DNA from 4 places in the Streptomyces sp. NPDC002446 genome. Region 4 is predicted to be linked to each of the others. Evidence: riboswitches for the same ligand, from Rfam matches in the RefSeq annotation. Region 4 holds a riboswitch; each other region holds the start of a gene.
What was found. Region 4 has a riboswitch for cyclic di-AMP ahead of ACWD6P_RS25400 (NlpC/P60 family protein). Riboswitches for the same ligand answer to the same signal wherever they lie in the genome.
Positions count from the first base shown of each region.

Region 1: another riboswitch for cyclic di-AMP. It lies ahead of ACWD6P_RS35615 (C40 family peptidase); the one in region 4 lies ahead of ACWD6P_RS25400 (NlpC/P60 family protein).
Region 2: another riboswitch for cyclic di-AMP. It lies ahead of ACWD6P_RS30615 (M23 family metallopeptidase); the one in region 4 lies ahead of ACWD6P_RS25400 (NlpC/P60 family protein).
Region 3: another riboswitch for cyclic di-AMP. It lies ahead of ACWD6P_RS30445 (M23 family metallopeptidase); the one in region 4 lies ahead of ACWD6P_RS25400 (NlpC/P60 family protein).

Region 1 covers NZ_JBSFYC010000121.1:5,317-10,401, forward strand. The annotation lists gene ACWD6P_RS35605 (ATP-dependent Clp protease proteolytic subunit) at 1-109, shown strand, start outside; gene ACWD6P_RS35610 (hypothetical protein) at 115-423, shown strand; cyclic di-AMP (ydaO/yuaA leader) riboswitch at 717-904, shown strand; gene ACWD6P_RS35615 (C40 family peptidase) at 909-1,382, shown strand; gene ACWD6P_RS35620 (GNAT family N-acetyltransferase) at 1,440-2,087, shown strand; gene ACWD6P_RS35625 (LysE family translocator) at 2,141-2,779, opposite strand; gene ACWD6P_RS35630 (LysR family transcriptional regulator) at 2,851-3,768, shown strand; gene ACWD6P_RS35635 (NAD(P)H-dependent oxidoreductase) at 3,914-4,507, shown strand; gene ACWD6P_RS35640 (ATP-binding protein) at 4,602-5,030, opposite strand.
Region 2 covers NZ_JBSFYC010000074.1:18,956-24,040, forward strand. The annotation lists gene ACWD6P_RS30600 (bifunctional acetate--CoA ligase family protein/GNAT family N-acetyltransferase) at 1-1,309, opposite strand, end outside; gene ACWD6P_RS30605 (HPr family phosphocarrier protein) at 1,445-1,726, shown strand; gene ACWD6P_RS30610 (GntR family transcriptional regulator) at 2,067-2,756, opposite strand; gene ACWD6P_RS30615 (M23 family metallopeptidase) at 2,940-3,740, opposite strand; cyclic di-AMP (ydaO/yuaA leader) riboswitch at 3,754-3,909, opposite strand; gene ACWD6P_RS30620 (M16 family metallopeptidase) at 4,120-5,085, opposite strand, start outside.
Region 3 covers NZ_JBSFYC010000073.1:21,500-26,584, reverse strand. The annotation lists gene ACWD6P_RS30450 (DUF2332 family protein) at 1-505, opposite strand, end outside; cyclic di-AMP (ydaO/yuaA leader) riboswitch at 798-943, shown strand; gene ACWD6P_RS30445 (M23 family metallopeptidase) at 955-2,109, shown strand; gene ACWD6P_RS30440 (aldo/keto reductase) at 2,303-3,310, shown strand; gene ACWD6P_RS30435 (hypothetical protein) at 3,561-3,863, opposite strand; gene ACWD6P_RS30430 (MrcB family domain-containing protein) at 3,979-5,079, shown strand.
Region 4 covers NZ_JBSFYC010000050.1:50,039-55,123, reverse strand. The annotation lists gene pcrA (DNA helicase PcrA) at 1-832, opposite strand, end outside; cyclic di-AMP (ydaO/yuaA leader) riboswitch at 1,216-1,399, shown strand; gene ACWD6P_RS25400 (NlpC/P60 family protein) at 1,407-2,570, shown strand; gene ACWD6P_RS25395 (hypothetical protein) at 2,761-3,114, opposite strand; gene ACWD6P_RS25390 (NlpC/P60 family protein) at 3,438-4,577, shown strand; gene ACWD6P_RS25385 (alpha/beta hydrolase) at 4,697-5,085, opposite strand, start outside.

The DNA of each region.
Region 1 (5,085 bases), on a different contig from region 4:
CATCGAGCGCGACAAGATCTTCGACGCCCGCGCCGCCCAGGAGTACGGCCTGATCGACGGGCTCACCCGCAACCGCAAGCGGTCGGCCCGCCAGCCCGCTACGGGGTGAGCCGGATGCTGCCGCCCGAACCGCCGCCGCTGCCCGCCCTGACCCGCGCCGAGGGCGAACTGATCGACCGTTACCTGGAGGTGCTCGACCTGCTGGGCCGCATCAATCCGGCCCGCGGCGGCCACACCTACAGCGGTCTACGCGCCGCCCAGGCGCTCGTCGGCAAGGCCGCCGAACTGCGGGACGCCTTGACGCTGATGCACAACCGGGGCGAGAGCGAGTTCCATCGCGACACGCTGGCCCGCGCGCTGCGGGTGCTGGACGGCGAGCGCCGGGCCGGGCTGGTGACCGTGCCGCCGTCCGAGGACGGGTGACCCGACACGCGCAGCGCCGGGGCCGCCCGGACGGCGTAGCGTCCGGGCCCCTTGCCGGGAGGCGACGAATTGCGCGGACGGAGCGGATTCCTGCGGCCCTCGATGTTTCGCCCCAGGTCCCGGGACCGCGACACTCCGCACCCCGCCACCCGAAGGAACAAATCTAACCATTCAGCGCAAACGTGACCCATATCACACATGTCGATTTCAGCTCGGAATTCGGGGGTCCGGTGCGTGACGATCCCTTGGACGACAAGACCCCGCCACAGCGACGGGGCGGTCCGCACGGGCGCCTAATCCCGCCGCCGTGCCGGATGTCCGGTCGACGGTGTGGACCGGCGGGAGCGGAGGACCCGAGCACGACGGGGTCCGGGCCTTCACGGCCCACGGACCCCTTGGGGTGAAGCCGTACGCACGGCAGGGCATCTTCGCCTGCCCGAACCCGACAGGTCTTCCTTCGCAGGCGGCTGACGAAGGGTTTGCGCATGACCGTGCGCACGCATAGGCCGAATCTGCTGGTGCGCGCCGGCACCGTCTCCGCTCTGACACTGGCCACGCTCGGCGGGACCACGCTTGCCCCCGGGGCGGCGACGGACGCCGGGGCCGCGTCCGTCGCCGCCCAGGCGGTGCAGGTCGCGGCCTCCAAGCGGGGCTCGCCGTACGAGTACGGCGCCGAAGGGCCGTACCGGTTCGACTGCTCGGGGCTGACGCTGTACTCGTTCAAGCTCGCCGGCCGGCTCCTGCCACGCAGCGCCGCCGCGCAGTACGGCCACACCCAGCACATCCCCGCCACCTCCCGAAGACGCGGTGACCTGGTCTTCTTCCACTCGGCCCGCGGCATTTACCACGTCGGCATCTACGCGGGCCACGGCCGGATCTGGCATGCGCCCAAGACCGGCGACGTGGTGCGGCTGGCGAGGATCTGGAGCCCCACGGTCTGGTATGGACGAGTGGGCTGACCTGCGGTTTCACCTCACGCTCGGTCAATTGTCAGTGGTCGCCGGTAATTTGACGGTGTGACTTCGCAACTGAGCAAGGTGCTGACGGCCGCCGCCCGCGGCAGCTTCCCGCCCGCGGACGGGTCGGTGACGGTGCTGCCCCCGCCCTCCCCGCGGGACACCGGGGTGGTGTCCTTCACCTGCCATGCCGTGGTGTTCGCGGATGTGGAGCCCTCCTGGGTGCACGACCGGATAGCCCCCGGTGATCTCGCCGGGCCGCTCAGCCCGCCGTTCCTGACCGCTCTGGGCGAGCGGGTGGGCCGCGAGGCCAACAACATCGACATGACGACGGTCGCCGAGGCGCTGCCCGGCCCGCCGCCGTTGGAGCTGGTGGAGACGACGGACCGGAGCCACCCGCGCATCACCCGCGCCCTGCGCCACCGCGACGACATACGGGCCTGGACGACCACCGACGGCGGGACGCTGGTCATCGGCCGCGGGGTGGCGGGCCGCTGGGAGCTGGCCGTCGAGGTGGACGGCAGCGGCCAGGGGCGCGGTCTCGGCGGCAGGCTGGCGTACGCCGCCCGGCATCTGCTTCCGGCGGGCGAGCTGCTGTGGGCGCAGGTCGCCCCCGGCAATGCGCGCAGCGTGCGCGGGGTGCTCGCCGCCGGGTTCGTGCCGGTGGGCGCCGAGGTCCTGATGGTGCCGCACGGCGGGCGCGGCTGAGCTCCGGCCGGCGCACAGGGACCGTGCCCGGCCACGCGCGGACGGAGCCCCCCTCAGGCGGCCAGCAGCTCGACGAGCAGGATGCCGCCCAGGGCGGTGAGCAGTGCGCCGGTGGTGGCTTCCAGGGCGCGGGCCACCCTCGGGCGGCGCAGCCAGGATCCCAGCCGGTCGACGAGCAGCGCGACGGCGGGGAACCACACCAGCGCCATCGCGACGACCACCGTGGCGAGCAGCAGCGTACGGGGCAGCGCCGGCTGACCCGCCGGGACGAACTGCGGCAGCAGACTGAGGAAGAGAACGGGGGCCTTGGGATTGAGCGCATTGGTCAGAAAGCCCTGCCGCAGCCCCTGCGCGGTGCTCAGCACGGCGTCCGGGCCGCTCGCGGGATCCGCGGCGGCGGCCGCCCGGCCGCGGCCGGCCGCGATCAGCGCGCGGCACCCGAGGTACAAGAGATAGCCGCCGCCGAGCAGTTGGACGGCGCCGAAGAGTGCGGGCACGGCGACCAGCACCGCCGCGAGCCCGGCGACCGCCAGCGCGGTGTGCACCAGCAGCCCGCCCGCCACCCCGACGGCGGTCGCCACCCCCGCCCGGCGCGAGTCGAGGGCATTGCGCACCACGACCGCGAAGTCCGCGCCCGGCATGGTGACCATGCCCGCGGCGACTCCGGTGAAGGCGATCAGCTGTCCGTCCATGAGAGCAGCTTCGCTGGTCAGAGCCTTTAATGGGTATTGGCAATCTTCTTTGACGGCCTAAAGAGGTGGTGATGTACGACCCCACGCGGCTGGCCGCTCTGGTGGCGGTGGCGGAGGCCGGTTCGATCACCCGGGCGGCCGCCCGGCTGGGCTACACCGCGCCCGCGCTCTCCCAGCAGCTCGCCAAGCTGGAGCGGGAGGCCGGCGCCGCGCTGCTGGTTCGCCACCACCGCGGGGCGCGGCTGACGGCGGCCGGTGAGCTGCTGCTCGTCCGCGCGCGGCGGGTGCTCGACGAGCTGGAGCAGGCCCGGCACGAGCTGTCGCTGCTGACGGGGCTGTCCGGCGGGCGGCTGCGGATCGGCACGTTCATGACGGCCGGTACGCATCTGCTGCCGCCCGCGCTGAGCGCGTTCCGCCGGGCACACCCCGATGTGGAGCTGAGCGTGACGGAGTACGTACCACCGCTGGCCACCGAGGCGGTGGCGCTGGGCGAGGTCGATCTGGCGCTGACGCACGAGTATGTGCCGGGTGCGGCGATGCCGCCGCCGGACGGCGTGTCGCTGGAGCCCCTGCTGACCGAGGAGCTGGTGCTGGTCACCGCGCCGGGCCACGCCCTGTCGGCGGCCTCCGGGCGGCTGCCGCTGACCGAGCTGGCCGGTCAGCCGCTGGTCAGCATGGCTCCGGCGAACCCCAACCGGCGCGAGGTGGAGGCGGCGCTGTCGGCCGCCGGGGCGAGTGTGGCGGTGCGCTGCGAGTCGCCGAGCTACGCGGTGGTGTGCGCGCTGGTGAGCGCGGGGCTCGGAGTGGCCGTGGTCCCGGAGATGATGGCGGAGGGCTCGGTGACCCCGCTGGGGGTCCGCCGGCTGGACCCGCCGGAGCTGCGCCGGCGGATCTCGGTGGCCTACCGCCCCGGCGGCGGCACGCCCGCCGCGGACACCCTGCGCGCCCTGCTGCGCGGCGCGTTCGGCCGCCACTCCCCCACGCCGTGAGGCCCGGGCCGGGCCTCACGGTGATCCCGAAACCGGCTCCCCGGGGCGGCCACCCCCGCATAATGACGATCAGCCGAGCGGGCGCCCGGGCACCCGGGCACCGATCGGCAGCCGATGACGGCTCATTTCGACTGGGGGACGAACCATGCGCATAGGCGTGTACCTTGCCCATCCGCGGCCGGGCAGCTTCAACCATGCCCTGTTCGACGCCGTCGTGGCGGAGCTGTCCGGGCGCGGGTGCCAGGTACGCGCACATGACCTCTGCGCCGAGGAGTTCGCACCGCTGCTCGCCGCCGAGGAGACCGAGACGGTCCGCTCGGCGCCCTGTGCCCACGACCCGCAGCTGGCGCTGCACCGCGCGGAGGTGGCGACACTCGACGCGATGGTGTTCATCCACCCGAACTGGTGGGGTATGCCGCCCGCCGTCCTCACCGGCTGGGTACAGCGTGTCCTCGCGCCCGGCGTCGCCTACAAACTGGGTACCGCCGAGGGCGAGCCCGCGGGGCTCCTCCGCGCCGGCCGGGCCCTCGTCCTGAACACCTCGGACACCCCCGCCGACCGCGAGGAGAGCGAGTTCGGCGACCCGCTGCAACGGATCTGGGCGGCCTGCGTCCTGCCGTACGTGGGCGTCACCGATGTGCGCCGGGTCGTCTTCCGTACGGTCACCGACTCGGCCGACGAGACCCGCGCGGCCTGGCTGCAGCAGGCCCGCAAAGAGGCCGCCGCGCTGCTGGACTGACCGCGGCGCACCGGGCGCCGCACACGAGCCGGTGAACCGGCGGCGCCGCGCCACAGGCTCCAGCGAAAGGTTCCTGCACCGCAGCGGCGCACGGTCAGCGGACCGCGACCCGCCACGGCATCGTGATCCAGACGGTCTTGCCACCGGACGCGGTCGGGACGACCGACAGCCGCCCGCCGGCTTCCGCGGCGAGGCAGCGGATGATGACCATGCCCCGGCCGTTGTCCTGCTGGACGGCGGCGGGCAGCCGGCGCGGCCGGCGGGGATGGCTGTCGGTGACACCGACCCTCAGCACCTCGTCGCGGTCGAGCCGCAGCTCGATGGTGAAGGTCGGGGACTGGCCGAAGGTGTGCTGGACGGCGTTGGTCGCGAGTTCGGAGACGATCAGACGGACGGAGTCGGCGGTTTCGGTATCGGCGGGAAGGCCCCATTCGGCGAGCACGTCCAGGGTGTGTCTGCGGGCGAGGCCGACCGAGGCCGGGGCGCTCGGCAGCGTGAGTGAGGATTCCTGGTGGTCTGCCATCGCGACGCCGTCCCTTTCCCACCGAGGCCGGCTCCGGTCCGCTGACCAGGGGGCT
Region 2 (5,085 bases), on a different contig from region 4:
GCGGGTTGCCGATGGACTCCAGATAGAGGATCACGACGTCGGTGTCCGGGTCGTCGTACCAGTACTGGAGCAGGTCGTTTCCGGAGACGTCGGCGCGGTTGCCGGCCGAGACGAAGGCGGAGATGCCGGCGATGCCGCCGTCGCCGGGGCCGCGCGCGTGCAGTCCGCTGAGCAGGGCGATGCCGATGGCGCCGGACTGGGTGAACAGGCCGATATGGCCGGCGCCGGGCATCCGGGGGGCGAGGGAGGCGTTCAGCCGCACATCGGCGGCGGTGTTGATCAGGCCGAAGGCGTTCGGCCCGATGAGCCGCATGCCGTACGAGCGGGCCAGACGGAGCAGGGCGCGCTGCCGCTCTCTGCCCTCCGGTCCCGCCTCGGCGTAACCGGAGGACAGGATCAGCACCCCCTGGACGCCGTGTTCGCCGCAGTCGCGGATCACGTCGGGGACGCTGTCGGCGGGGACGGCGATGACCGCGAGGTCGACCGGCTCGGCGATCTCGGCGAGCGCCCGGACCGCCGGCACCCCTTCGGGGTCGAGTCGGCGCGTCTCCTGGGGGAAGGCGTGGTTGACGGCGTGCACCCGGCCCGTGAAGCCGGAGGCGAGGATGTTGCGCAGCGCGCTGCGGCCGACGCCGCCGGGGGCGCGGCCGGTCCCGATGACGGCGACCGAGCCGGGGGCGAGCAGCCGCTGTACGGAGCGCGCCTCGGCGCGCTGCTCACGGCCGCGCATCACGGCCACGGACTGCTCGGTGGGCTCCAGGTCGAACTCCAGCCGGACCACGCCGTCTTCGAAGGTGCGCTTCTGGGTGTACCCGGCGTCCGTGAAGACCTTGATCATCTTGGAGTTGGCGGGCAGCACCTCGGCGGCGAACCGCCGGATGCCGCGTTCACGGGCGACCGCCGCGATGTGCTCCAGGAGGGCGGAGGCGACTCCGCGCCCCTGATGGGCGTCCTGGACGAGGAAGGCGACCTCGGCCTGGTCGTCCTCGGGGTCCTTGGCGGGCAGCCCCTGGTCGTTGATCCGGTCGTAGCGGACGGTGGCGATGAACTCACCGCCGACCGTGGCGGCCAGCCCGACGCGGTCGACGTAGTCGTGGTGGGTGAAGCGGTGCACATCGCGGTCGGACAGGCGCGGGTAGGGCGCGAAGAAGCGGTAGTACTTCGACTCGTCCGAGACCTGCTCGTAGAAGGAGACCAGGCGCTCGGCGTCGTCGGGCGTGATGGGGCGGATCCGCGCCGTGCCGCCGTCGCGCAGCACCACGTCGGCTTCCCAGTGGGTCGGGTACGCGTGGTCCTGCGGCTTCTGCATGCGGACAGAGTACGACCGGCCACTGACAACGGGCCTGCCCGCGTACGCTCGGGACAGGACTCAGGGCTGCCGGAGCACTCCCGACAGCGTGAGAGAATGGTCTAGACAACAGTCACGACTTTGAAGGGCAACACCATGGCTGAGCGCCGCGTCAATGTCGGTTGGACCGAGGGCCTGCACGCCCGCCCCGCTTCGATCTTCGTCCGTGCGGCCACCGCCTCCGGTGTCCCGATGACGATCGCCAAGGCTGATGGCAATCCCGTCAACGCGGCCTCCATGCTCGCGGTCCTGGGTCTGGGCGCCCAGGGCGGCGAGGAGATCGTGCTGGCCTCCGACGCCGAGGGCGCCGAGGCCGCGCTCGACCGCCTGGCGAAGCTCGTCGCCGAGGGCCTCGAGGAGCTCCCCGAGACCGTCTGAGTCCGCCAGGACCTCTGCTGCATGCGGCGGCCCCGCCGCGGTGACCGGGACACGGTCGCCGCGGCGGGGCCGTTTCGCTACGGAGGCGGGGCCGCAGTGCATTCTGCGGGGAATCCCTTAACGAAAGCCCCCGAAGAAAGACTTTTGCGAACGGCTCCGGCAAAGCATGCACGATGCAGGATCCGGGATTCCAGGATCCTGTAATCCCGGATCCGGAGCGAAGAGCCAGGAAATCCGAATAAGGAATTCAGGCCGAGATACGGTCCGACACGAGAACCCACCCCGCGGCCTTCGCGCGTTACCGCTCCCCCGCCGCACCCCTTTGTATACGGGGCTCTTGTTAAGAGCGGGCGCGCGCCGTGTTGACGGGCCGTTTCGGATCCCTCACCTCGGTCCTGGCCGGGCGCCGCAGCCGGTACACCGGCAGCGAGCGCTCGATGTGGGCCGCCATCAGGGCGCGGGCGCGTTCCGCGTCCCCCCGGGCCACCGCGTCCAGCACCGCACCGTGCTCGTCCCAGGTCTCGCCGGTCCGGGCCGGCGGCTCCACGGCGTACATCCACTCGATCTTGCGTCGCAGCTGGGTCAGCAGCGCGGTCAGACTGGAGCTGCCGGCGGCCTGGGCGAGCGTCTCGTGGAACCAGCCGTCCAGTTGGCGCAGGTCCGCGGGGTTGCCGTGGCGGGCCCGCTCGCGGCCGAGCCGCACCAGGCCGCGCAGCACCTTGAGGTGGGCCGGGCTGCGACGGGCGGCCGCACGGGCGGCGCCCAGCGGCTCCAGGAGCGCGCGGATGTCCAGGAGATCGGCGGCCTCCTGCTCGGTGGGCTCGGCGACGCAGGCGCCCGCGTGGTGGCGGGTGGTGACAAAGCCCTCCGACTGCAGGGTGCGCAGCGCTTCGCGGACCGGCACCCTGGAGACGCCGTAACGCGCCGCCAGGATCTCCTCGATCAGACGGCTCCCCGGCGCCAGCGCACCGGAGACAATGTCCTCGCGAATCGCCGTGCAGACCGCATGCGCGGAAATATGGCCTCGCATCGTCCGTGCCTCCGCCGTAATCCCCGGGAAACGCCGCCGGTCGGCGACATTTCCGTGACTCTATTCGACCGGGACGGCTTTTCCGACGGACTCCGGTTATTCATGGATATTTTTTGGCCAGCGGACGTGTCCGCTGGCCGGGCGATGCGACAGGTCAGGCGACGCGGAGGGGCCGGTGGTCGGTCAGACGTTGACGCCGTGCGAGCGCAGATACGCGATCGGGTCGATGTCCGAGCCGTAGTCGGGGGTGGTGCGGGCCTCGAAGTGCAGGTGCGGGCCGGTGACGTTGCCGGTGGCACCGGAGAGGCCGAGCTGCCGGCCCGGGGTGACGGTCTCGCCGACCGAGACGGAGAGCGACGACAGGTGGCCGTACTGGGTGTACGTACCGTCGTTCATCTTGACCACGACGTTGTTGCCGTACGCGCCGCCCCAGCCGGCCTCGACCACGGTGCCCGCGCCGACGGCGTGGACGGGGGTCCCGGAGGCGGCGTGGAAGTCGATGCCGGTGTGGCTGCCCGAGGACCACAGGCCGCTGGAGGCCTTGTAGGCGGTGGACACGTAGGAGTCGCCCAGCGGGGCGACGAAGGCGTTGAGGCGCTTGCGCTCGGCCTCGCGGGCGGCGCGCTCCTTGGCCTCGCGCTCGGCCTTGGCCTTCTTCCTGGCCGCCTCGGCGCGCCGCTTGGCCTCCTCGGCCTGCTTCTTGGCGACGGCCTCGGCCTCCGCCTTCGCGGCGGCGATCTCGGCGGCGGCCTGCTGGGCGTCGGCCTGGGCCTCAATGCGGCTGGCGAGCTCGTCACCGAGGACGACGGCCTGCTGCAGCCCGGTGTCCTGGGTACGTGCCTCATCGGTGGCGGCCAGCGCCGGCGAGGCCACGGAGGCGACCACACCGGAGGCCGCGAGGGTGGCTATGCCCGCGATGTTGCGGGTCGAGCGGGCGGTGCGGCTCGCACGACGGTGCTTCCCGGTGGCACGTATGAACGCCATGTGCTGGCTTGTCCTTTCCTTCCTTCTCGCCTACCGGGTTAGCTGACGGGTTCGGAGCAGGAAGGTCTCCTACGGGCTCCTCCGGAGAGGCGCCCGATTCACCCCAGGGGACATGTGGGTCCCCGGCTCCCCTGGCTCGCGCCGTACGGGGACTCGGCGATGACTGTCCGGTGCCACTGTTGTGGCGGAGTTGTGACGAACAGCCGGGCCGACGCTAATCGGGGCAACTTTCGATCGGCAAACGGAACCGCTTTTTTGTGCGGGATGCCACAAGAACCGACCCAACCAGCCATCACAAACCGGACATACGGCGGCTCCCGTGGCGAGTGAACGCCACGGGAGCCGCCGGTCGTACCTGATCTGCCGTCATACGGCGCAACTAGCCGCTGACGACCGTCACCTCGCCCAGGCCCAGCGCCTTCACGGGCTCGGCGATCTGCGCCGCGTCACCCACCAGGACCGTCACCAGCCGGTCCACGGGGAAGGCGTTGACCGCCGCCGCGGTCGCCTCGACCGTGCCGGTCTCCGCGAGCCGGGCGTACAACTGCGCCTGGAAGTCGTCCGGGAGCTGCTGCTCCACCTGGTCGGCCAGCGTGCCGGCGACGGCCGCGGCGGTCTCGTACTTCAGCGGCGCGACCCCGACGAGGTTCTGTACGGCGACATCCCGCTCGTCGTCCGTCAGCCCCTCTGCCGCGAGGGTCCGCAGCACCTTCCACAGGTCCTCCAGCGCCGGGACGGTGGAGGCGGTGTCCACCGAGCCGCTGATGGCAAGCAGCGCGGCGCCCGTGGCCCCCTCTGGGGACGCGGGGGAGGTGGAGCGCAGTACCTGGCCGAAGGCGCGCACCCCGTAGGTGTAGCCCTTCTCCTCCCGCAGCACACGGTCCAGACGGGAGGTGAGGGTGCCGCCCAGGCAGTACGTGCCGAGGACCTGCGCCGGCCACACCCGGTCCTGCCGGTCGGCGCCGATCCGGCCGATGAGCAGCTGCGTCTGCACGGCACCGGGACGGTCGACGATCACCACGCGGCCGGTGTCGTCGGCGACGATCGGCGAGGCCTTCAGCGGCTCGGCCGTCGAGCCGCTCCAGGCACCGAGGGTGTCGGCGAGCGCCGCGTCCAGGTCGACGCCGGTGAAGTCACCGACGATGACGGCGGTGGCCGTGGCGGGCCGCACATGGGCGTCGTAGAAGGCGCGGACGGCCGCGGCGTCGATCCGCGCCACGGTCTCCTCGGTGCCCTGGCGGGGCCGCGACATGCGCGCGGTGGCCGGGAACAGCTCCTTGGACAGCGCCATCGCCGCGCGCCGGGCCGGGTTCGCCAGCTCGTGCGGGATCTCGTCGAGGCGGTT
Region 3 (5,085 bases), on a different contig from region 4:
TGTAGCGGTAGCGGTAGCGGTCGGGGTGCAGGCACAGCCCGGCCGACGCGCCGACCTCCAGCAGCGCCAGCGGCTGCGGCAGACGGGCGAGCAGCGGCAGCAGCGCGGCGCAGCGGCCCGGCTCGTTGGTCTGGGTGGCGCGCTGCATGATCACCGCACGCACCTCGTCCCAGTGCCGGATCGTCCACTCGCGCCAGCGTCCGTAGGCGGCCTCGCCACGCGGGCCCTGCTCCGCGTGCGGGCCGTCGAGATGACGGACGGCGGCGAGCAGGAGGTTCGGCTGCTGCTTGTTGCCGGCGGGCAGCGACCCCGCCAGCAGATCGCAGAACTCCGGGTCCTGGCTGATCCGCGCGCTCAGCTCCTCATGGGCGTCGGAACGTCCCCGCGCCTCCCGCCAGGAGAACTCCCGGTAGCGCTCCGCCACATCCCGCGGGCCCGGGGTGGTACCGCCGTTGACGTGCCGGGCGGTCCCGGCGTTCCCCGCGCTCTCGACGTTGACGACCATGATCCGACGTTACGCTCTCACGCTGCGTAATCGCCGAGCGCCCCTCCGCATAACGACTGACGCACAATCAGCACGAGATCGTTTAGAAGTGTGCGGTCAACTCGCCCGGTTTACGGCCAACGTGGCCGGAAAAGTCCAGGCCATGACTCATGTGCAGCGGTTAAAGGATTCCCGGGAAGGCTTGGAAAACAGCCGCGATCTCTATTACTGTCCGATAACGCAGCGCGGTCGTCCCAGCCGTCGCAAGTGGCGGCACCGCGCGCCGACGCCGAATCCCGCACGCGCTTTTCACGCACCTCCAGCACCTCGAACTGCACCAAGGGAACCGGGGAACCACCACCTTGGGGTGAATCGGACGCCTCCGCCAGAGGGTGCCCGTAGGAGACCTTCCTGCTCCGAACCCGTCAGCTAACCCGGTAGGCGAGAAGGAAGGAAAGGAGAGCGCCCCCGTGGCGTCCAACAGGCCTGCCCCCGAGGCTTCGTCCGCGTACCGACTCGACGACCGAGGTGCCTTCGACGGCCCCGGTGCCGCGGCGGGCACCGCGGATATCGACGGCGACGGCCCGTGGGAGGAGTGGAACCCGACCGAGGAGTCGCTCCGCCCCGTCCGCGGCAAGCACCGGGTGGCCAAGCAGCGCGGCGGCGGACTCGCCCGCAGCGGCACGGTCCTGGGCGTCGGCGTCATCGCGGCGGTGGGCGCGGGCGGTATGGCCACCGCCGAGGACCGCCCGCCGGTCCCGATCTCGATGCCCGACGTCGGCGGTATGGCCGAGGACATCTCCGACAGCCTGCCGGACGCCGAGTCCCTCCCCGGTATCGGCACGCTCATATCCGACTCCGACCCGGGTTCCGCTTCGGCCGCCGATTCCGCCGTAACGGCCTCCGGAGACGACGCCGCGGGCCCCGCCGCCGGTCCGCTCACCCAGGCCACCCAGGCGGGCGCGGGCGGTACGACCACGACCGCCGGCGAGGCGCTGCGCAGCCGCATCCTCCAGCAGGCCGACGCACAGCAGGGCGCCGCCGAGGAGGAGGCCCGCGACGCGGCGCAGGCGGCCGCCGTCAAGGAGGCGGAGACGGAAGCGGCCGCCGCCCAGGAGACGGCCGAGAAGGCCGCGGCCGCCAAGAAGGCGGCGGAGCTGAAGGCCAAGCGCGAGGCCGAGGAGGAGGCCCGCCGGAAGGCGGAGGCCGAGCGCCTCGCCGAGCTGGCGAAGAGCTTCCTCGCCCCGGTCTCCTCCTACACCCTCACCGCCAGCTTCGGCCAGGCCGGCGACCGCTGGGCCGCGGACCACACCGGCCAGGACTTCGCCGCACCGACCGGCACGCCCGTCAAGGCGGTCCACTCCGGCACCATCACCCAGGCCGGCTGGGCAGGTTCGTACGGCTACCGCATCGTGCTCACCCTCGACGACGGCACCGAGATCTGGTTCTGCCACCTCTCCTCGATGGTGAAGACCTCCGGCAAGGTCAGCACCGGCGACGTCATAGGCCGCGTCGGCGCCACCGGCAACGTCACGGGCCCGCACCTCCACCTGGAGGTACGCCCCGGCGGCGGCGACCCGATAGACCCGATGCCGTGGCTGCGCGAGCACGGGGTGAACGTCTGAGGGGTTGCCGGGGGCAGTCCAGGACCCCAGGGGGCCAGAGCCCCTGGGGTCCAGGGGGTCAGGGCTCATGGGCTCAGCGGGACAGGGCTGCTGGGGCTCAGCGGGCCAGGGCCCCTAGGGCCCGACGGGCCAGGGCCGTTGGGAATACTCGCGCTCGGGAATACTCGCGCCCCTCCCGACGCTGCAACAACGCATGACCTCGACACACAGCACCCCGCAGGGCACCGGTTCCACCCCGCAGGGCACGGGCTCCACCCCGCAGGGCCCGCGGAACCGGACCCTCGGCTCGCTCTCCGTCTCGCCGCTCTCCCTCGGCGGCAACGTCTTCGGCTGGACGGCCGACGAAGCCGAGTCCTTCGCCGTGCTCGATGCGTATGTGGCGGGCGGCGGCAACTTCATCGACACCGCCGATGCCTACTCGTTCTGGGTCCCCGGCAACAGGGGCGGCGAATCCGAGACCATCATCGGCAACTGGCTGACGTCCCGCGGCAACCGCTCCGACGTCGTCATCGCCACCAAGGTCGGCGCCCACCCCGACTACAAGGGCCTGAGCGCGGCCACCATCAAGTCCGCGGTAGACGAATCCCTCACCCGTCTCCGCACCGACTACATCGACCTCTACTACACCCACTACGACGACGAGTCGGTCGAGGTCTCGGAGTTCCTCAGCGCCCTCGACGACCTCGTCCGGGCCGGCAAGGTGCGCGAGATCGCCGCCTCCAACATCTCCGCGCGGCGCCTGGAGGAGTCCCTGGCCTTCTCCGCCCGCGAGGGCCTGGCCCGTTACGTCGCCCTCCAGCCGCACTACAACCTGGTCTCCCGCGACACATACGAGGGTGAACTGGCCGATGTGGCCGCCCGCGAGGGCCTGGCCGCGGTCCCGTACTACGCGCTCGCCTCGGGCTTCCTGACCGGCAAGTACCGCCCGGGAGCCAGCATCGACAGCGCCCGCTCCGGGAAGGCCGCCCAGTATCTGGCCACCGACCGCGGCCTGCGCGTCCTCCAGGCCCTCGACACCGTCGCCACCGCGCACGAGGCCGAACCCGCCACCGTCGCCCTCGCCTGGCTGGCCGCCCAGCCCACCGTCGCCGCCCCCATCGCCAGCGCCCGCACACTCGCCCAGCTCCCACCCCTCCTGGCCGTCGCCGACCTGACCCTCACAGCCTCCGAACTCACCCTCCTGAACGAGGCTTCGGCTTGAGCGTGGCTTCGGCTTGAGCGTGGCTTCGGTCGGAGTGTGGCTTCGGTCGGGACGGGGTTCCCGTCTGAACGAGGCTCCCTCTGAACGAGGCTCCCTCTGAACGAGGCTCCCTCTGAACGAGGCTCCCTCTGAACGAGGCTTCGGACTGGCCGACTTACGTGGACCAACTCGGCGTGCAGAGGGGGCGCCGGTCCCCTCCGCACGCCGTCCACTCCTCGTCCGCTCCTCAACGCCTCGGTGCCCCGACGCCTCACCCCCGACGATCAACCACCGCCCACGACGCCAGCGCCACCCCACTCGCCACCGCGAAAACCGAAGGCCAGGCCCCGATCTTCTTCGCCAGCGGATGCGACCCCGCAAACGCCGCCACATACGCCCCACTCAACGCCGCCGCAGTCTTCGTCCCGGCCTTCTCCTGCCACCCCTTGGCGGCCACCGCCCCCGCCACCGCAAGCGCCACCCCACCCAGGGGCCGCTTCTTGGTCCAGCGGGCCACGCCATAGCCGCCCAGCAGCCCAGTTGCCGCAACCACACTCGTCGGTACGCCGGACATCACAGGAACCTCCACCTCAAAGGACAACTTCTCCGACTCACTTCTCCGACTCTAAGACGATGCCGTAGTGGATTGCGTACAGCCAGGAGTGATCGTTTCCCGTAGCTTTTGGCGCATGGGTATACGCGACCTTCTCCTCGACGTGGCCAACCAGTTCGACACCACGCTCACCACCACGAGCGGGAACCCAGGCCAAGAAGTGCTGAAGGCGGCAGGCACACGCCTCATGGAGGCCCTGCCCTACGGCATGAAGGCGAAAGGGCACGGCGGGCAAGGCGGAGCCGCAGCGACACCATGGATTCAGGTCTTTGAACCGTCTTCAGGTGGAAGTGGAACCGAAGGGCTCTATCTCGCCTATATCTTCGCGGCGGATCTGAAGTCAGTGGCCCTGACGCTCCAGCAGGGCGTTACGGCGTTCAGAAACCAGCTGCAGACCACGGGCAAGACGCTCCGTACCCACGTGGAAGTAAGGGCGCAGTCCTTGCTGGCGGAGCTCCCGCAGGAGCTCACTGCACACTGGACCGAGCGGCCGAAGTTCAAGCACAACGGATGGCGGGCGCTGGCGTACGAGGCCAGCAGTGTCGTCGCTCGCTGCTATGAGATCGATCAACTCCCCCGCGAGGAAGACCTCTGCGCAGATCTCGGCAATATGGCCACGATTCTCCGGGCTGCCCTCGCCGTTGAGCCGCACATCGAGGTGGTGAATGAGCCCGACGGCCCTGTCGTCGAGTACACCACTCGCGAGCATGTCACCTACGAGGGCCTGGAAGGGTTCCGGCCCAAAAGGAGCGATGACTACTACGTTCGCCTGGCGGCCGCAAAGCAACGAAGGACCCGAGCGCACGAGGGGCTGATCCACCGATTTGGTCCCTACATCGAGGCACGCGGATTCACGCCGATCACACAGCGTGTGCACCCTCGGGACCTTGTGCTCCAGGCCAATGGCGATGAATGGCTGGTGGAAGCCAAGGCGGTGAAGAAGGGCAACCCTACGCAGGCGGTGCGCGAAGCCGTAGGACAGCTACTGGAATACCGCTATTTCTGGTACCTGCTGAAGGGGATGCCCAAGCCGCATCTCCTGGGGTTGTTCTCCGAGGACATCGGTGTCTACGCCCCCTACCTTGAGGATCACGGCGTCGGAGCTATCTGGCGCACGCCCGATGGCTGGGCGGGCTCCTCCTCGGCGATCTCGTGGGGGATGGCGGATGCGGCCTAGCGTGCT
Region 4 (5,085 bases):
AGCGGCGGCGGTAGTGCTCGGCGACGTCGGGGAAGGCCTGGAGCAGGTTGACCGTCGTCATGATGATGTCGTCGAAGTCCAGGGCGTTGGCCTCGCGCAGCCGTGCCTGGTACATCGCGTACGCCTCGGCCAGCGTCTTCTCGAAGCCGTCGGCTGCCGTCCCGGCGAAGGTCTCCTCGTCGATGAGCTCGTTCTTGAGGTTGGAGATCTTCGCGCTGAAGGACTTGGGCGGGAAGCGCTTGGGGTCCAGGTCGAGGTCGCGGCAGACCAGGGCCATCAGGCGCTTGGAGTCGGCAGCGTCGTAGATCGAGAAGGAGGAGGTGAAGCCGAGCCTCTTGGATTCGCGGCGCAGGATGCGCACGCAGGCGCTGTGGAAGGTCGAGACCCACATGGCGTTGGCGCGCGGGCCGACCAGTTCCTCGACGCGCTCCTTCATCTCACCGGCGGCCTTGTTGGTGAACGTGATCGCGAGGATCTGGCCGGGGTGGACGTGGCGCTCGGCGAGGAGATGGGCGATGCGGTGGGTGAGCACCCTGGTCTTGCCGGAGCCGGCGCCGGCGACGATCAGCAGCGGGCTGCCCGCATGCACCACGGCGGCTTTCTGCTCGTCGTTGAGCCCTTCCAGCAGCGCCGCGGGGTCGATGGCCGGGCGGGCGGCGCCGTCGCGGTAGTACGCCTCCCTGTGCACGGGCGCGTCGAACTTCCCGTCGAAGAGGTCGGCGGGGATCTCCTCCGGGGCGGGCTCGTGCTCGTCCTCGGGGGGCGGCGGGGGTTCCTCCTCGCCCTTGTGGCCGAGGTCCGCCAGGAAGCTGTCGTCAAAGAGGCTGCTCATCGCCCACCGAGTCTAGGCCGCCGCACTGACAACGCGCCGGGGAGTGGGTGATTGCCCGTCTCGGGGGGAGCGGGGACTGCCTCGCAGGGCGGCGGGCGGGGGCGGGAACGGCCCTCTCTGGTCCTCTCCGGTCCGGAGAGGGCCGGTCCGGTTCCGCTCTGGCCCTCTCCGCTCCGGTCCACTCCGGCCCGCTCGTCCACTCCGGCCCCACCCCGTTCGGCGCGCCTACCCGAAACAGACATCTGCCGCAACACTCCCCGCGCCGCATTCAGGTCACGAAAAGGTTTCGGGCATATCGAACATCAGCCTTCACAGAAGCCACACGAGTTGGCTAACGTCCTCGCTCAGGCAGCCCGCAACCCCGCGGTCGACAGCGTCCGCACGGGCAGCCCGCGCCGAGTCCGGCCCTGCCGCCAGGCACCCGGAGCCGGGGACCCACCAGCACCACCGGGGTGAATCGATCCTGCGCCCGTCACCGACGGACGCGCGGACCGTAGGGCAAGCCTTCCGTCTGCGACACCGCCCGAACCCGACAGCTAACCCGGTAGGCGGTCCACGGAAGGAGTTGCCGGCCTTGGCGTCCCATCGCAAGCCGCGCACCAGCGTTCTCATCTCGCCCGGGAGCCGGCGTACGGCGGCCGGGCTCACCACCGCCGCACTCGCCTCGGTCACCCTGCTCTCGCAGTCCGCCGACGCGGCCCCCAGAGCGCCCAGGCCCACCATCGAAGAGGTCAAGCAGAAGGTCGACGGCCTCTACCGCCAGGCCGAGGTGGCCACCCAGAAGTACAACGCCGCCAAGGAGCGCGCCGACCGCCAGAGCGCCACCGTCAACGATCTGCTCGACGCCGCCGCCAAGCGCGCGCAGAAGATGAACGACTCCCGGCGCGAACTGGGCACCTTCGCCTCGGCGCAGTACCGCACGGGCGGTATGAACCCGACGGCGCAGCTGATGCTCGCCGAGGATCCGCAGCAGTTCTTCGACCGCAGCCACCTGATGGAGCGGCTGACCAGTCGGCAGAAGCAGGCGGTCACCGACTATCAGGAGCAGGCGGCGGCAGCGGCGCACCAGCGGGCCGAGGCGAGCCGCAGTCTGGAGCGGCTGCAGAAGTCGCAGGCCTCCCTGAAGGAGTCGAAGGCGTCGGTCCAGGGGAAGCTGGCCGAGGCCCGGCAGCTGCTGTCGCGGCTGACCGCCCAGGAGAAGGCGCGGCTGGCGGAGCTGGAGCGCCGGCGGGAGGCGGAGGCCCAGCGCAAGGCCGAGGAGGAGGCGCGCAAGCAGCGGGAGCGGGAGCGTCAGCGGCAGGAGGACGGTGGCGGCTCGGCCGGTGGTGAGACCGGCGGCGAGACCGGTGGTGGCACCAGCGACGGCGGCTCCACCGGGGACTCGTACGCCGCGAAGGCCGAGAAGGCCCTTGCGTTCGCCCGCGCGCAGATGGGAAAGCCGTACGTCTGGGGCGCGACGGGCCCCAACTCCTATGACTGCTCGGGGCTGACGCAGGCGGCGTGGAAGGCGGCGGGGGTCGAGCTGCCGCGGACGACCTGGGACCAGGTCAAGGTCGGCGAGCGGGTGGCGACCAAGGATCTGCAGCCCGGTGACCTGGTGTTCTTCTACGACGACATCAGCCATGTCGGCATGTACATAGGCGGCGGCAAGATGATCCACGCTCCGAAGCCGGGTGCCAACGTCCGGGAGGAGTCGATCTACTACATGCCGATCTACGGGAGCGTCCGCCCGGCCTGAGCCCCCCCCACGGGCCCACCCCCCACACGCCACCGCGCGGCCACCGGTTCCGGTTCTCCGGAGCACGGTGACCGCGCGGTGTGCCGTCGTGGTGCGCGGCGTGTGCCTGGTGGGGCGCACGGTGTGCCGTCGTGGTGCGCGGCGTGTGCCTCGTGGGGCGCACGGTGTGCCGTCGTGGTGCGCGCCGTCGTCAGGTCCAGAGCACGGCGATGAAGATGTTGGCGACGGTGAGCGCGCCGACCGCGCCGAACAGCGGCTTGTCGACCGTCTCGTCGTCCCGCTTGACGTAGACCAGCGCCAGGATCACCACCAGCAGGGCCATCTTGATGCCGATCTTGATGTTGTTGACCGGGTCGTCCTGGGCCTGGTTGAGGCCGACCAGCACGATGCCGGTGACGAGCATCGTCAGCGCGCCGTGCAGCATGGCCGGCACGAAGCGGGCGGTGCCCGCGCTCATCGCCTTCATCTGGGTCAGGAAGCCGCCCAGCAGGGAGGCGATGCCGATGATGTGCAGGCCGACGAAGACATTGATTACTACGTCCATAGTGCTGGATCGTAGCCGCCGTATAGCACGGCCTTTGCGGCAGGGCGTCCACAATCGCCGCTTCGGTCACGGCAGACCCGTCCCGGCGTGCAGGCGGCGGCGCGGTGGTCAGCGGCGCACCGGCCGCGGTCGGATGCGAACAATGCCGGCCAAGCGGACTCACCCCCGTGACGTCCAGGTTTAGCGTCCTCCTCCAGGCGGCCGACAGCCCGCCGACGCCCGGCCTGGCCGGGTGTTCTGTCGGCCGCCCCGCCGGGAGGTACGGCGGCGGCCGGCTCGCTGGGAGCGGACCGCCGCCGGGCCCGCGGCCCGAAGGGAAGGAAGTGACGGCCACCGTGGCCTCGCACCGCAAGCCCAGGCAGCATCCGCTCGCCTTGCTCACCGGCGGCGGCTCGCGCAGTGCGCGCACCGCCCGTACGGCGGCCACCCTCGCCCTCGCGGGCGCCGCCACCGCCACCGCCTTCGAGGGCACCGGCCAGGCGGCACCCCCGCCCACCCCCGCCCAGGTCAAGGACCGGGTCGACGCGCTGTACCAGGAGGCAGAGGTGGCCACACAGAACTACAACGGCGCCAGGGAAGCCGCCGACACCGCACGCGAGGAGCTGAGCAGACTGCAGGACGAGGCCGCCCGCCGGGCCCAGGAGCTGAACGCCGCCCGCGCCGAGCTGGGGACCCTGGCGGCGTCCCAGTACCGCGCCGGCGGCGTGGACCCGGCGGTGGGGCTGCTGCTCTCCGCGGATCCGCAGCGCTATCTGGACGGCGCCGCGGTGCTGGAGCGTGCGGGCAGCCACCAGGCGAGTGCGGTGGCCGGTTACGCGCGCCGGCTCGGCAGCGTACGGCAGGTCCGGCAGCGGGCCGAGGACACCGCGGAGCGGCTGGCGTCCACCGAGTCCCGGCTGAGGAAGCACCGGGTGACCATCGTCCGCAAGCTGGACGCCGCCGAGCAGCTGCTGGACCGGCTGACGGTGGAGCAGCGGCGCCTGGTGGCGGGCGGGAGCGGCTCCGGCGGCGGCCGCGCGGACCGGGGGGCGGGCCGTGGTGACGGTCTCCTCGGCGGGATCCCCGCCGGCTCCGGAGCGGCCGCTGCCGCGGCGGCGTCGGCGCTGGCCCCCAACTCCCGTGCCGCCCAGGCGGTGTCGTTCGCCTACTCCGCCCTCGGCAAGCCGTACGTGTGGGGCGCGACCGGCCCGTCCGCCTACGACTGCTCGGGCCTGACGCAGGCGGCGTGGAAGTCCGGCGGTGTCGTGCTGCCCCGCACCACCTACACGCAGATCAACTCGGGGCCCCGTATCGACAGATCCCAGCTCGCCCCCGGCGACCTGGTGTTCTTCTACACCGGCATCAGCCATGTGGGCCTCTACATCGGCGACGGCAAGATGATCCACGCCCCCCATCCGGGCGCGCCGGTGCGCATCGCTCCGATCGACCAGATGCCCTTCGTGGGGGCTACGCGGCCGGCGTAGAGCCTCGGGCGTAGGGCCTCGGCGTCGGGCTTCGGCGTAGGGCCTCGGTGTCGGGCCTCGGCGTCGGGCCTCGGTGTCCGGCCTCGGTGTCCGGCCTCCCCCGCCGGGCGGTCAGGCCGTCATGGCTTCAGCTGCGTCCCCAGCCAGCGGAAGATCTCCGGGACCTGCTGGAGCCAGACCGCGGTGGTGTGGCCGCCCGCGTTCGCCGCGATCTGCCGTACGGTCACGGTGGTCGGCTGCTTCGCCAGCTGGCGCAGGCCGAGGCCCGCCTGGTAGCCGTCGCCCGCGGCGCCGGAGACGTACAGGGCGGTGCGGGGCGGCTTGCCGGCGGCGTTGGCGGACTTCAGGATGTGCAGCGGATTCGACGCGATGCGCAGCTGGGGGTCCTTGCCGGCGAGGGAGTCCCGCTCGAGGGCCGGGTCGTTGTAGCCGGACATGGCGACCGCGGCGCGGTAGCGGTCCGGGTGGGACAGGGCGAGCTTGGCGGCGCAGTGGGCGCCCGCCGAGT